3 regions of the Bacillus cereus group sp. BfR-BA-01430 genome follow, and region 1 is predicted to be linked to each of the others. Evidence: predicted binding sites of a transcription regulator. Region 1 holds the regulator's gene; each other region holds the start of a gene.

Region 1 (5,207 bases):
AGAAAGGTGTGCTGGAGCTTTGTGTACTGGCACTTGTTAAAAGAAAAGATTGTTACGGATATGAACTTGTTCAAGAGATTTCCGATAAATTTTTAATATCAGAAGGTTCTGTTTATCCGTTGTTACGCCGATTAACAAAAGAGGGATATTTTCAAACATATTTAAAAGAATCAACGGAAGGGCCGCCGCGTAAATATTATCAATTAACAAATCTAGGAGAAGAACAACTACATTTACTTGTAACGGAATGGCGTGATTTCGCTAAAGGGGTACAGGAAATTATTGAAGGGGTGTAATGAGATGAATCAGGAGCAATTTCTTCAAGAATTATCAACACATCTTAGAAAGCTACCAGAGGAAGAAAGAAGAGATATTTTATATGACTATGAGGAGCATTTTCGGTTTGGGCTAGAGGAAGGGAAGACAGAAGCGGAAATTATAAAGGGGCTTGGCTCGCCAAAAGCGATTGCAAAAGAGATGTTAGCTTTATATCGTTTTGATGAGATGAAAAAAGATCCGTCCGCATCAAATATAACAAGAGCTGTTACGTCGGTAGTTGGACTTAGTTTATTAAACTTCATTATTGTATTAGGACCTTTAATCACAATTATAAGTTTTATATTCTCAATGTGGATTGGAGGGATCTCCTCCGTTATAGCACCATTACTAGTAGTAATTAAGATACTAACGGGCACTTTTTTATGGCTTGATATATTTGTTTCCATTACATTTTTTGGGGTTGGATTGTTAGTATGTATCGGTGCTTACTACTGTACAAAATGGTTTAAAAATCTTTGTATACGCTATGTCAATTGGAATCTCAAAATGATTAGAGGGGAAAAATGAGATGAAAAAAATAATATTGGTAGCCATTGTTTGTATTGTAGTTGGCATTATTGGTATATCACAAACATATTCGGAGATGGTAGATACGGCGAAGCAGAAAGAAACGGAAAAGGTTATAAAAAATGAAACAATTAAAAATATAGATATTGATTTAGATGTTGGAGATATTGTGATTCAAAAAGGAAATGATTCTTCTTTCTATGTGAAACAGTCAGAAAATATTGAAAAACAAAGAGTGAGTGTTAATGAAGAAGGAGATACATTAAAAGTAAAAGGGAAAATAAAAGAAGGGTTTTCATTTGACGTTTCATTTTTATTTTCTGGAATTGAAACGTCAAAGCTAACAATTGTTGTTCCGGAGCGTTCTTATCAAAAAATAAAAATAAGGTCCTCTGCCGGTGATCTTACAGTAAGTGACGTGAAGAGTGAACGTGTAGAAGCCTTAACGTTTGGTGGAGATGTTGAAATGGATCGAGTGACAGCAAAAACAGTAGAAGGCTCTTCAAAAGCAGGAGAAGTGGAAATAAAAAGAACGAGCGGTAAAGTCGTTGCAAAAACAGCTGGTGGAGATGTAGAGGTTATAGGTCATGATGTAAAGTACGATTTACAAGCAAGCTCAGAAGCGGGGGACATAGACATTCGTTTACTTGAGAAGCCTCAGAATGCAGTTGTGAGCGGTAAGACGTATGCGGGAGAAGTGGAGATTTTTCAAACAGAGGATAGGAATGTCACATTTGGCGATGGTAGTGTGAAAATCACGGGAAAAACAGCTGGGGGAGATGTTAGCATTCAAGTGAATGAAACATAGACAAGTGAAGATCATTTTCGTTTTATAAATGGGAAGGAAAGAATTTTAAAACGCGACTGTTCCTGCAAAGTACAGATTTTTAAGGATGATGCTAGAGAAGTCACATTTAGAAATGATAGTGTGCAAATTGAGAGGAAAACAGCTGTGGACGATGGTATAATGAAAATACATTAAAAAATAGACCATTTCGGTCTATTTTTTAATGTAAATCACGATATACACCAATTACTTTTCCGATAACAGAAACTGAATTTAAAATAATTGGTTCTAAAGAAGAGTTTTCTGGTTGTAGACGGAAGTGATCTTTTTCTTTATAAAAACGTTTAACAGTTGCTTCATGATCTTCTGTTAGAGCGACGACAATCTCACCATTGTTTGCAGAATGTTGCTGACGAACAACAACTAAATCTCCATCAAAAATACCAGCTTCAATCATACTATCTCCAGATATTCGCAGCATGAATACTTGATCAGCTCCAGCAACGATACTTGCAGGGAGTGGAAAATGTTCTTCCACACTTTCTACAGCTGTAATCGGTAAACCAGCTGTAACTTTTCCGACAATTGGTACTTGAACAACAGATTGTGTGCCTGTTTCGATTCTTTCTTCTCCTAAAATTTCAATCGCTCTCGGTTTCGTTGGATCGCGTCGAATATATCCTTTCTCTTCTAGACGTGATAAATGTCCGTGCACTGTAGAACTGGAAGCAAGGCCGACTGCTTGACCAATTTCACGTACGGAAGGCGGGTAACCTTTTTCCTGTACTTTCAGTTTAATGAAGTCGAGAATGTCTTGCTGGCGTTTTGTTAACTTTTCCATTTTTTAACACCTCGTTTTCTTTCGTTTTTCTTATTCATAAGTATACCATGTGAAAAAACATTCTACAAACATAAGTTCGAACATATGGAGGATTTATGCTAAACTAATAAAAAATCAAAAAGAGGAAGAGGGTTTCAAATGAATGCAATCATTTATGCTCGTGTAAGTACAACGAAAGAAGCGCAAGAAACATCATTGGCACGTCAAAAAGATGAATTGTTGCATTTAGCTGAGCGATATCAAATGAATGTTATAAAGGTGGTTGAAGAACAAGCAAGTGGTTATACAATTGAACGTGAAGGAATATTGGAAATATTAGACATGATAAGAGATGAGCAAATTGAGGTACTTCTTATTCAAGATGAAACAAGGCTTGGCAGAGGAAATGCGAAGATTGCTTTAATGCATTGCTTACATAAAGAAGGAGTAAAAGTATATACGCATACACATAACGGTGAGTTGCAGCTGTCTGATTCTGATTCAATGGTACTTGACATTATTGGTATCGTTGAAGAGTATCAAAGAAAAATTCATAACTTAAAGATAAAACGTGGCATGAAAAGGGCGGTAGAAAGAGGATTTCGACCGGAGAAAAATTTGAAAAACCGACATTTGAGTACGGGGCGTGAGAAAAAAGAAGTGCCGATTGAGGAGATTGTTCGTTTGCGCCGCAATGAATTAACTTTTGAAGAGATTGCTGCAACACTTCGCGGATTTGGATATGATGTTTCTAAAGCTACCGTGCATCGCAGGTATGTGGAATATACGAAGCAATTGCTTGATAAACAAGACTAACTATTGTATGATAATAATCAGTTTTTAGTAGAAAGGGGATTCGAGATGCTAAGTCACGAACTCATTGAACGTATTAACTTCTTAGCGAAGAAAGCGAAGAATGAAGGTTTAACTGAAGAAGAACAACGGGAACGTCAATCGCTCCGTGAACAATATTTAAAAGGGTTTCGTCAAAACATGTTAAACGAATTAAAAGGAATTAAAATCGTGAATGAAGAGGGGAAAGATATTACCCCGGCGAAATTAAAAGCGTTAAAAAAGCAAAATAATGCAAAGTTAAATTAAAAGATGGGACAAGCCCATCTTTTTTATTTTCATAGAAATATATAGTGGTGTAGTTTCTTTTGCTCTTCATTTTATTACCATCCAGTTATGATTGAGAGTTGCTTCCACCGTTTTTCTTTCCAATATATAGTTTGCAATGATTTCAGACATATCAGTCGGTATGTCTTTTATAACCGGTTTATTTTGATACATAAAGTAGTTCCCGCCACCGCTTGCCCGGTAGTTATTCATAACAACATCATACTCATCCGTAAGCGAAAGAGGCTCTCCATTGTAATGTAAGGAAACAACTCTTTTCCCAATTGGTTTTGAAATGTTTAGTATGTATGAAATACCTTCCCACATATCATAATTATAATGTTGTGGCTTTGGCTTAATATAGGCAGGGTTTACAATAATATCTCCGTTTTCATTCAATGAGAAATATTCAGCAGATCGTTCGAGCGCTTCCAAAATATCTTGTCCTGTAATGCGAATGACTTTTAATGTGTTTGGATAAATGTAATTAGAAACAATATCGCGCATTGTAATCTCATTTGGGAATCCGGGAGACGCATTGTGAAATAAACTTGTACAAGAAATATCAACTTCAGCTACGTCCATTTGTACTGTATTGATAAATTCGATAAAAGGATGATCCTGTAACCGAACTTGCATCGGATCATGAATTTTCATATCACCAATCATTGTACCAATTGGTTGATCGAGCCATTTTTGCGTTCGCTCTTCATAGTCAGATACAAGTGAAAGTAATGTATTGTCTGCTGGAACACCTTCTACAGATAGTAGTTCAGAACGACATGTTTGTATGATCCATCGATTATTATTTTGTTCTAATTCTATTTGAACTTTCCCTAATGAATGGCCATTACATCCAGGTTGTAACACAGTTACCCCATTTATTGTTTCGTTTTCGATGAAACGGTGTTGATGACCGGTTAGTAAGATATCCATTCCTTCTATTTCATGACACATAGCAAAACCTTGATTTTCCCCTGTTAAAGCTTCCGTTGGTTCGCCGGACTGTAAATCTCTTTCAAATCCACCGTGATAAGCTACAACTAATACATCAGGTGCTTCTTGCTTATGAATAAAAGAAACCCATTTTTTTGTTGTTTCTAATGCGTCTTCAAATTGTAAGTCTTGAATATGATGTGGTTGCTCCCAATTTGGAATGTAATGGGTTGTAACTCCTAAAATAGCGATTTTTATATTTGGTTCGATATGCTTGATCATATAAGGTTTCCCAAAATAAGGTTTTTTTGTCCTTTTATTTAAAATATTTGCACAAAGGTAAGGCATATTAGCATGTGAGACTGCTTTATTTAGTATGTCCATTCCGTAATTAAACTCGTGGTTTCCAATAATGGCTGCATCATAGTGAATATAGTTAGCAAGTATTGTCATCGGATGATCTTTATCGCTTTCGTAAGAAGCATAGTGGTAAGTAAATGGTGTCCCTTGAATGAAATCACCGTTGTCAATTACAATGACATGTTCATGCTGCAAACGCTCTTGCTGGATACGTGTTGCAATTTTTGCTAATCCAATTTCTGCGATTTCGTTATTTCGGTAATGAAGTGGATAAACGGTTCCATGTACATCGCTTGTAAGTAGAATATTGACCTGTACAGTATGATGTTCTTTCAATAT
Region 2 (5,207 bases), on a different contig from region 1:
CATCGCGGCAATTTCATGAGAAAGTTCGTTTTCCACTTTCCCTAAAATGATCGATTTCGCCTGTTCGCGTGTCAGATTGGAAATGCGCTCTAATTCCGTTTGTTGCTTTTGAACTAACTCTCCCACTTTGCTTTCCAACTCTTCAATCTGCTGTTGTCTCGCTACAAGAGATTCCTCTTTCTTTTCTAACATCTGCTCACGTTTATCGAGCGTTTCGTCTTTACGATCAAGGTTCTCTTCTTTTTGCATTAAACGATTTTCTTGTTTTTGTAATTCGCTTCTACGGTCACGAATTTCTAATTCAGCTTCTGTACGAAGTGTATGAATTTCATCCTTTGCTTCTAAAAGCGCTTCTTTTTTAAGTGCCTCTGCTTCGCGATTCGCATCGTCTAAAATACGCTTCGCTTCATTAGCTGCACCATTAATCTTCGCTTCTGCAATAGACTTTCGAACAAAAAAGCCAACAACTGCACCGACTGTTGCAAGCAAAATGGAGATGAGTATCCAAACTGTATTACTCATGATTTCACCTCCTCTTGCTATGAATGAAAAAAGACTGTCGGCATGTACATCGAATTGCAACGTACAGCAAAGACTGTCGTCCCACTTTTTTAAGGGACTTTCTTCATTTCACAATTAAAATGTCATATTATTATTTCGGCAAGATTGAGATCTTACTCCGAATATTACTTCTCTTCTTGAGAAGAGTGTATCGTATATAAGAAAAAATATACATTCTCATTGTATCTATCGCATTTTTCGTTGTCAAGCGTTGTCTACTTTTACTTTCTTTACCTTTAACATTCAAATGTTCCGTAAACAAAAAGAAAATGTAGCACTATCTTTATAAATAATCTATATATACACCTAATATGTATAAAAAATAGTGAAACACCACCTGCTGAAAGCGCTGCTTACAAAATAAAATTTTACTCAGTGGCGTTTCCCCATCTTCCACTCATTATGTTGTGCTTTTGCGGGCACTTCGAAAATACCGGATACATTTATAAAAAAAAGACACGAAATCGTGTCTTTTTAATCAAGAATTGTGCTTTCTTCCATATTTTCAGGAGCAGAATCTTCACCAATTCCATGATGCTCACGAATAAAGAATGCAATTTCGTCTCTTATATCTGGATTTTCTTTTAAGAATTGTTTTGCATTTTCGCGTCCTTGTCCTAAACGCTCTTCATTATAGGCATACCAAGCACCACTTTTCTGAACGATATCCAGTTCAGAAGCCATATCTAAAATTTCGCCTTCTCTTGAAATACCTTCTCCGTACATAATGTCCACTTCTGCTACGCGGAATGGCGGTGCTACTTTATTTTTCACTACTTTTACTTTCGTTTTATTACCAACAATTTCATTACCTTGCTTTAATTGTTCGGCACGGCGTACTTCAAGACGTACTGTTGAATAGAATTTCAATGCACGACCACCTGGAGTTGTCTCTGGGTTCCCGAACATAACCCCAACTTTTTCACGAATTTGGTTAATAAAGATTGCAATTGTTTTTGACTTATTAATTGCACCTGAAAGTTTACGAAGTGCTTGTGACATTAAACGTGCTTGTAAACCGACGTGAGAGTCACCCATTTCTCCTTCAATCTCCGCTTTTGGTACAAGGGCAGCTACAGAGTCGATTACGATAATATCAATTGCACCGCTTCGTACTAATGCTTCGGCAATTTCTAATCCTTGCTCCCCTGTATCAGGCTGTGATAATAGTAATTCGTCGATGTTAACCCCTAATTTCTGTGCATATACAGGATCCATCGCATGCTCCGCATCAATAAATGCCGCTTGTCCACCTTGACGTTGCACTTCTGCAATCGCGTGTAATGAAACTGTCGTTTTCCCTGAGCTTTCAGGCCCGTAAATTTCAATAATACGACCGCGTGGATAACCACCAACCCCTAGCGCTACATCAAGCGCTAACGAACCGCTTGGTACTGTTGAAACCTTGCGTTCAGCTTGCTCTCCCAATTTCATAATGGAACCTTTACCGAATTGCTTCTCTATTTGTTTTAACGCCATATCTAACGCTGCTTGACGATCACTCATTCAAATTCCTCCTTAACTCAATTGCTAATCTTATTATACCTATTTTTATTTTAATTTGCCAACAAAAATCGAACATTTATTCGATTTTTTTATTTCCAGTTTATAAAAACGCATTTTTACCATAAAAAAGCTAGAAGAAACTTACATCTCTTCTAGCTTTTTGTATAAATGATAAAATCCATATTTCACAGTACGTTCACGAATTTGCTGACGGCTCCCACTTAAATGAAGCGGAAAAACTATTGTCGGTTCATCTTTTATTGCTAAACCGATAAATACAGTTCCAGGTTCTTTATTTTCTGAAGCAGCCGGCCCTGCGACTCCCGTAAAACTAATGCCAATATCCGATTTTAAAAGTAATTTTACATTTTCAGCAAGATCACGCGCACATTCTTCACTCACCGCACCTGCCGTTTGTAAAGTTTCTTCAGGAACGTGCAAAATATGCTGTTTTACATCATTGTGATAGCAAATTATGCCACCTTTAAAAATAGAAGACACACCAGCATTTTCCGTTACTTGATTACCAAAAAGGCCACCTGTTAAACTTTCAGCACAGGCTAGAGTGAAACCTTTTTTCTTCAATAACTCAATTGCCTTATGGTGAAGGAAATCTTGATTATAGCCGTAAAAAAACTCGCCTACTCTTTCTAAGATTACATGTTCTACTTGCTGAAGTAATACCTTCGCTTGCTCTACATTCTGATGTTTTGCAGTTAACCGCAACGTTACCTCTCCATCAGAAGCTAGCGGTGCAATTGTCGGATTCGTTTGGTTGTCAATTAAATCTTGTACTTTTACTTCTAACTGAGATTCACCAATACCGAAAAAACGAAGGACGCGAGAATAAATACGTTCACCAGTTGTTACATTACGTAAGAACGGATCTACATAGCTATTATACATTGGTTGCATTTCTTTCGGTGGACCTGGCAATAAAATATACACTTTTTCATTTTTATGTAATCCCATACCCGGCGCCATACCGTGATCATTTGCAAATACAGTTGAACCCTTTAAAACGAGTGCTTGTTTCTTATTATTCTCTGTGAACTCACGACCCGTTCGATTAAAATATTCACGAATCGATGTTAATGCCGCTTCATCATAAACAAGGTCTTCCTTAACAATAGACGCAATTGTTTCTTTCGTTAAATCATCTTTTGTCGGTCCGAGTCCGCCAGTAAAAATCAATATATTTGCACGTTTTTCAGCTGTGCGAATAGCCTCTTGTAGCCGCCTTGTATTATCACCTACTACAGTATGATAATAAACATTTATTCCAATAGAAGCTAATTTTTCAGATAAAAACTTTGCATTTGTATTTGTAATTTGCCCCAGTAATAATTCTGTTCCAACTGCAATAATTTCGGCATTCATTCCGATTCCCCCATAAACTGCTATTTTGAATTGACAAACACAGCTCTATTTTTCCAAAAGTAATCAAACCCAGAAATAACTGTAAAGATCAATGCAATCCATATAAAAATATCAGCAACTGGAATATAGATTAAATTTAATGGCACATCATGTAATAAATATGCTGAAATTGCAATAATTTGTGTCCACGTCTTGATTTTCCCTAACATATTAGCTGCAACAACTTCTCCAGTGCCAGCTAATACAAGTCGTAAGCCTGTAACTGCAAATTCACGACTAATAATAACAATTACAATCCACGCTGGTACATATTGCATTTCAACTAATGTAATAAGCGCCGCTGAAACAAGCAATTTATCAGCTAATGGATCCAGGAATTTCCCTAAATTTGTAACAAGATTATATTTTCTTGCTAAATGCCCATCAATCCAGTCAGTAGCTGATGCAATAATAAAAATAAGCGCCCCGATTAAATGTTGAATTGGTAAATCTACGTTTCCAATTGTATATGAACCCCAGTCAAAAGGCGCAATCATAATGACTAAAAAAATTGGAATTAAGCAGATTCGAGATATCGTAATTTTATTTGGTAAGTTCACAACTATTCCTCCATCATGTCACAAACATTTGTTCTATTGAAAAAAGTCATCGAAGCGATGACTATTATTGTGCAGGTTGTTCTCCCCCTAAGTTTTTAATCACCATTCTTTGGTGCAATGCCTCTTCAGCATTTAAACCGTAATTCACAACTTTTCCATTTACTTTAACTTCTGTATTCAGTGCATTACCGATATTTAATCGCACTTCTTTTTTCTCTGTTAAATTTTGTGGAACAGTTTGACCTGCTTCTAATGTCCCTTTATAAATTTCATTACCATTTTCATCTTTAATATCTACGTAAGTCGTTCCCTTAGCAGAGACTTCTAGTTGTAGTTCCTTATTATTAATTTCATACGTAGATACTTTCTCTTTTGTGCCAACTAGCTTTATCTCATCTTGCCTTGTCGGTGGTTGCTGCGCTTGTTGCTCAGCCTTCTTTTGCTCTTCTTTTTTTGTTTCATCCTGTTTTGCTTTTTCTTGTTTCAGTTCTTCCGCTTTTTCATCTTTTTTCTCATCTAATGGAGAATCCTTTGCTTTTTTCACTTCAATTTGTTCACTTTTGTTTTGTGCTACTGCACCATCATCTTTTGCAGTTACCCATTGGAAAACAAGCCAAATCACTACTCCTAACGCAATTACCAATAGTGCAATTAAGATTTTCGGCATATGATCTGCAATTGGAAGCGATGTTGCCTTTTGGATTGTCTCCTGTGTTTTTTGACCAGTTGATACTTGTGGTACATCATGAGATTCAGATTGTGGTATTGTACTTTGATATTCTACAAGCAATTCCTCTCCGTTTAACCCAACAGCATCCGCATATTGTTTAATAAATGCACGCGCATAAAAAGCTCCCGGTAATATGCTGTAGTCGCCCTCTTCAATTGTTACTAAATAACGCTTTTGAATTTTTGTAATCTCATGTAGCTGATCAATAGACAAGCCTTTTGCTTCTCTTGCTTCCTTCAGCTTTTGTCCTAATTCCGTCACTGCTAACACCTCAATATTTCTTTAAAAGTCAAACATAGAGAAATTATTTTGCGTTCCCTGCTCAATTTCATCTACTAAATTATATTGAATTTCTTCATCATAATCGTTACGCAATTCAATAATATAATCAAAATCATCAAGTGTGTATTCTGATTGACTCACAAATACAT
Region 3 (5,207 bases), on a different contig from region 1:
TGTTCCAATCGGAACAAAAGTATGGATTGTCAAATCGAAGAAATCCTTCTCGCAGCTGGCGAAAGAAAAAGGAGCGATTCGCTAGAGAGAGTCAATCATATAAGGTAGATGTTCTTTACATGTACCTTATATGATTGATATGTGTGCATGTTCATGCGTTAATGAAGATATATAGAGATAGTAAGAAAGGAATTGCTTATATGTATGTGAATTCAAAAATTTCGTACGCGCAATTTTTAATTGGTTTTCTATTCATTATTACCTTTATATTAGCGATTTTTAATATATGCACTTTTTTTGTATCTATTCTATTTATGGCATTGTTAAATTTAACATTTGTAGTTGGAGCATTTCAGCAAAAACAGTATACAAGTTTTGTGATGGCTCTTATGATGATGTTTTCGTTTAGTATTGTAGCAATTTTGTTAGTAATAAAGTAGATCTCCATTTTGTTTAATCAAACAAGGCTGTTATTTTCTATGAGAATATACAGCCTTGTTTTTATTATAGAGATAAAGTGCAACTTTAATTAGCGAGAGTTTTGCTGCTCACCAATAGCAGGATAAATACACTTTTTTACCAAAACATACTTGCACCAGCGAGTAATGTTGTTACAAGCATGGAAATAAGCATGATATATACCATAATTTTTTGTGCTTTTTTATTCATAATGGGCCTCCTTGCAGTCATTACAAGTTTATTGTAACGAGAAACGAAAGAAGGGACAAGGGGAAAGACAAAGTTTGGGAAGTGTCTCGGAACATAACAGGAAAATTTGCAATACATAGAGAATATAAAAAAAGTAAGGAAATACTTTTAACAGTTTTGTAAGCTGAAGGATGGAGATACGATGATGAAAATATATGAAACAGAGCGTTTACAATTAAGAGAAATTGATGAGTCGTATGCAAAGCAAGTTCTTCAATATTACGATAAAAATCGTGATTTTTTAAAAGCATGGGAAGAATATAGACCAGATGATTTTTTTACATTAGAGTATCAAACAAAACGACTTAAGAAAGATAGAAAAGAAGCAGCAGAGGGGAAAATAATCCGACTATGGATATTTAAAAAAGAGGATGATACAAATATTATTGGCTGTATTTCGTTCAATTTAATTGTGAGAGGTGTTTATCAATCATGTGTTCTTGGCTATAAATTGGATAAGGATGAATTGAATAAAGGATATACAACAGAAGCGCTTAGAAAGGCAATTGAGGTAGCTTTTCAAGAAGCTCGTTTACATCGAATTGAAGCGCCAATTATGCCTCGAAATTTAGCATCGATTCAAGTTGTCACAAAACTTGGATTTCAATATGAAGGTGTATCTCGAAAAATGTTAATGGTCAATGGAGTGTGGGAGGATCATATGCGATGGGTTCTTTTAAATGAGTCAAAGTAAACAGATGGTTATATAGATGTGCGAACCATCTGTTTTTTGTCATGTATTTCGAAAATTTCGCGAAATTCTGTTATAATGAATAGTGTACATACATAATGGTAGTGCAGGAGGCGCAGTTTTTATGATTAATCAAGAACGTTTAGTCAATGAATTTATGGAATTAGTACAAGTAGATTCTGAAACAAAATTTGAGGCGGAAATTTGCAAAGTGTTAACAGAGAAATTTACCGCTCTAGGTGTTGAAGTATTTGAAGACGATACAATGGATGTAACGGGACATGGTGCAGGTAATCTTATTTGTACGTTACCAGCAACAAAAGAAGACGTAGATACAATTTACTTTACTTCTCATATGGATACAGTAGTTCCAGGAAAAGGAATTAAGCCTTCTATTAAAGATGGGTATATTGTATCTGATGGTACTACAATTTTAGGATCAGATGATAAGGCAGGATTAGCAGCGATGTTTGAAGCAATCCGCGTTTTAAAAGAAAAGAATATTCCGCATGGGAAAATTGAGTTTATTATTACAGTTGGCGAAGAATCAGGTCTTGTCGGTGCAAAAGCATTAAATCGCGAACGCATTACAGCGAAATATGGTTATGCGTTAGATAGCGATGGAAAAGTTGGTGAAATTGTAGTTGCAGCACCAACGCAAGCAAAAGTAAATACAATTATTCGTGGGAAAACAGCACATGCTGGTGTAGCGCCAGAAAAAGGCGTATCTGCTATTACAATTGCAGCAAAAGCAATTGCCAAAATGCCACTTGGACGCATTGATTCTGAAACAACTGCAAATATCGGGCGGTTTGAAGGGGGAACACAAACAAATATCGTTTGTGACCATGTGCAAATTTTTGCGGAAGCACGCTCTCTAGTAGAAGAAAAAATGCAAGCGCAAGTTGCGAAAATGAAAGAAGCGTTTGAAACTACTGCACAAGAAATGGGCGGTCAAGCAGAAGTGGAAGTAAAAGTTATGTATCCAGGGTTTAAATTTGCAGATGGCGATCACGTTGTAGAAGTAGCAAAACGTGCAGCTGAAAAAATTGGCCGCACACCATCTCTTCATCAAAGTGGTGGCGGAAGTGATGCAAACGTAATTGCTGGACATGGTATCCCAACAGTGAACTTAGCAGTAGGGTATGAGGAAATTCATACAACAAACGAAAAAATTCCTGTTGAAGAACTTACAAAAACAGCTGAATTAGTTGTAGCAATTATTGAAGAAGTAGCGAAATAATTGTAAGGAAAATAGAAAGAGCGTGTAGCCTATAGAAGGTTTACACGCTTTTTTTCATTTGGATTCAATTGCTTTTACAAGGCGAACGAGCCAATATAAAAAAATCCAGGGGAGTATATAAGTTGTTGTGACACGTACTACGTGAGGGAGAAGTGCGAAGGTAGCATGAAAATTGAAAATTGGTAGTAGTAAATAGTTAATAGCAATAATGAATATAATAACAAGGAATGTGTAATTGAGCTTACTATGTTTTTTTATCATTGTTCCTCCTTTTACAAAATTATCCACAATTCATATAAGTATATCAAAAATATGAATAAGAAGGAACGTGTTTTTGTAGCTGAAAAGCTCCACTGTTTTCATGGAATTTGCTATAATAAAACCAAGAACAAACGTTCCTTAAGAGGTGAAAAACATGAGAGAAATGTACCCGAAAAATGGTCGTGTCATTCTGCATGTTGATATGAATTGTTTTTTCGCATCGGTTGAAATTGCACATGATCCATCGTTAAAAGGAAAACCGTTAGCGATTGCAGGAAATGAAAAAGAGCGAAAAGGAATTATTGTGACATGCAGCTATGAAGCGAGAGAATACGGGATACGTACAACGATGCAACTTTGGGAAGCAAAGAAGTTATGTCCCCATTTAATTGTGAAGCAGCCGAATTTTACATTATATCGGGAAGCTTCTTTTCAAATGTTTCAAATTCTCTCTCGTTTCACAGAGAAAATACAACCGGTATCGATAGATGAAGGATATTTAGATATTACAGACTGTTATGCGCTTGGTGCGCCAATTGAAATTGCAAAAATGATTCAACAGACATTAATAACAGAATTGCAACTTCCATGCAGCATCGGGATAGCGCCAAATCTCTTTCTTGCGAAAACAGCTTCTGATATGCAAAAGCCGCTCGGTATTACAGTGTTGCGAAAGCGAGATATTCCGTATATGCTTTGGCCACGTTCCGTTGAAAGTATGCATGGAATTGGGAAGAAAACAGCAGAGAAATTAAATGAAATTCATATATATACGATTGAACAGTTAGCAAAGGGAGACGAACATATTATTCGCGCGAAGCTTGGAAAGCATGGTGTTGATTTACAAAAGCGGGCAAAAGGTATCGATGATCGAAAGGTTGATCCAAATCAAATGGGGCAACATAAAAGCGTCGGAAACTCAATGACTTTTTCAAAGGATATGGATGAAGAGAAAGAATTGTTTGATATGCTGAAGAAATTATCAAAATCTGTAAGCCGTAGATTACAAAAACGTACGCTCGTTAGCTATAATATTCAAATTATAATGAAATATTATGATAGACGTACAATCACGCGAAGTAAACAATTAAAAAATGCAGTTTGGGAAGAGCGTGATATATTTCAAGCAGCTTCTCGTTTATGGAAACAACATTGGAATGGTGATCCTATTCGTTTACTCGGTGTTACAGCGACTGAATTAGAATGGAAAACAGAATCGGTAAAACAATTAGATTTATTCTCATTTGAGCAAGATGCAAAAGAAGAGCCGTTATTAGCCGTTATCGAGCAAATTAATGATAAGTATGGAATGCCTCTGTTACAACGAGGGAGTCAATTGTTACGCAAACAAGAGAAATCGTTCCAGCAAAGATTAGAAAATAAATTTCTATAAAAAGTGCCATGATCACATATAAGCATCATGACACTTTTTCTTTTAGCGAGAGTTTGGGAACACTCTTCGAACCGTTTCATTAAATTCCTCGATTAATCCTCTTACTGGTCTCCCTTGATCAATTTTTGCAGCATAATCTCTCATACGATCAACGAAATCAGGGTTTGAAGAAACAAAGACATAACGAATATTTGGATCAGTTGCTCTCACTTGATCGGCAACTCTTTTTTCTAATTCTTTTGTGAGTTCCCCTTTTACATTATCACGTAAAACAACAGCAACGTAGGCGTTTCTATTTGTAACAATTACATTCGCTGTATTTATTTCTTTTAGCTTTACAATGCGGTCTGCTGCTTTAGTGGCTATGTGCAGTCGTGTGTCATTGTTTGTTATATCATTTGGGACATTTCTTCCTCTTTGAAGATCTGTTTGATTTCCTTCGTATCTAACATTTCGAATGTTATCGTTATTTCGATTATCTAAGGCGTTATCTTTTTGATTTCCGGCACAGCCAAAGAGCGAAATGGTTGCTAGTGAAATAATGGAACATATTTTAAGCTTTTTCATTGCTCTTCCTCCTTCATGGTATTATGTTTTTAAAATGACCAATAGGAGATTTATTATTCATATTGAAACGGACATATTTTTTCTAGAGTGGATCGAAAACGATATGAATAGTTGATAAATGAGGCAGAAAAGAATAGGGTGTCTTTTGATGAGTTGACTGAGAAATATATGTAATAGGAAATGGGGGATATGAAATGAGTAAGAAAGCACCCATTTGGGTGCTTCCTTACTTTATAGATTATGAGATCGTAGGATTTGTATAAATAACAATCTCTGCATTGTTTGCTGTTGAAATACGTTGTGCATAATATGTAATAGAGGAAGAGATGTATTCCGGTACCGTT

What was found. The regulator LexA, encoded in region 1, represses DNA repair genes until DNA is damaged. The targets are predictions, from matches to a motif close to CGAACATATGTTCG.
Region 2: the regulator LexA is predicted to act here: its motif matches at 2,137-2,150, upstream of recA (recombinase RecA).
Region 3: the regulator LexA is predicted to act here: its motif matches at 3,028-3,041, upstream of MR058_RS09335 (DNA polymerase IV).

What each region holds. Positions count from the first base shown of each region.
Region 1 is NZ_JAKUEW010000002.1:730,975-736,181, reverse strand. It holds gene MR058_RS08060 (PadR family transcriptional regulator) at 1-296, shown strand, start outside; gene MR058_RS08055 (DUF1700 domain-containing protein) at 301-846, shown strand; gene MR058_RS08050 (DUF4097 family beta strand repeat-containing protein) at 848-1,654, shown strand; gene lexA (transcriptional repressor LexA) at 1,854-2,474, opposite strand; gene MR058_RS08040 (YneB family resolvase-like protein) at 2,613-3,269, shown strand; gene MR058_RS08035 (DUF896 domain-containing protein) at 3,315-3,554, shown strand; gene MR058_RS08030 (bifunctional metallophosphatase/5'-nucleotidase) at 3,621-5,204, opposite strand.
Region 2 is NZ_JAKUEW010000007.1:154,191-159,397, reverse strand. It holds gene rny (ribonuclease Y) at 1-522, opposite strand, end outside; gene recA (recombinase RecA) at 1,036-2,067, opposite strand; gene MR058_RS14065 (competence/damage-inducible protein A) at 2,209-3,447, opposite strand; gene pgsA (CDP-diacylglycerol--glycerol-3-phosphate 3-phosphatidyltransferase) at 3,468-4,046, opposite strand; gene MR058_RS14055 (helix-turn-helix domain-containing protein) at 4,111-5,037, opposite strand; gene MR058_RS14050 (DUF3388 domain-containing protein) at 5,059-5,207, opposite strand, start outside.
Region 3 is NZ_JAKUEW010000003.1:202,609-207,815, reverse strand. It holds gene MR058_RS09365 (L,D-transpeptidase) at 1-85, shown strand, start outside; gene MR058_RS09360 (DUF3894 domain-containing protein) at 201-440, shown strand; gene prli42 (stressosome-associated protein Prli42) at 577-669, opposite strand; gene MR058_RS09350 (GNAT family N-acetyltransferase) at 854-1,402, shown strand; gene MR058_RS09345 (tripeptidase T) at 1,524-2,642, shown strand; gene MR058_RS09340 (hypothetical protein) at 2,697-2,900, opposite strand; gene MR058_RS09335 (DNA polymerase IV) at 3,058-4,296, shown strand; gene MR058_RS09330 (YhcN/YlaJ family sporulation lipoprotein) at 4,339-4,863, opposite strand; gene MR058_RS09325 (DUF3932 family protein) at 5,102-5,207, opposite strand, start outside.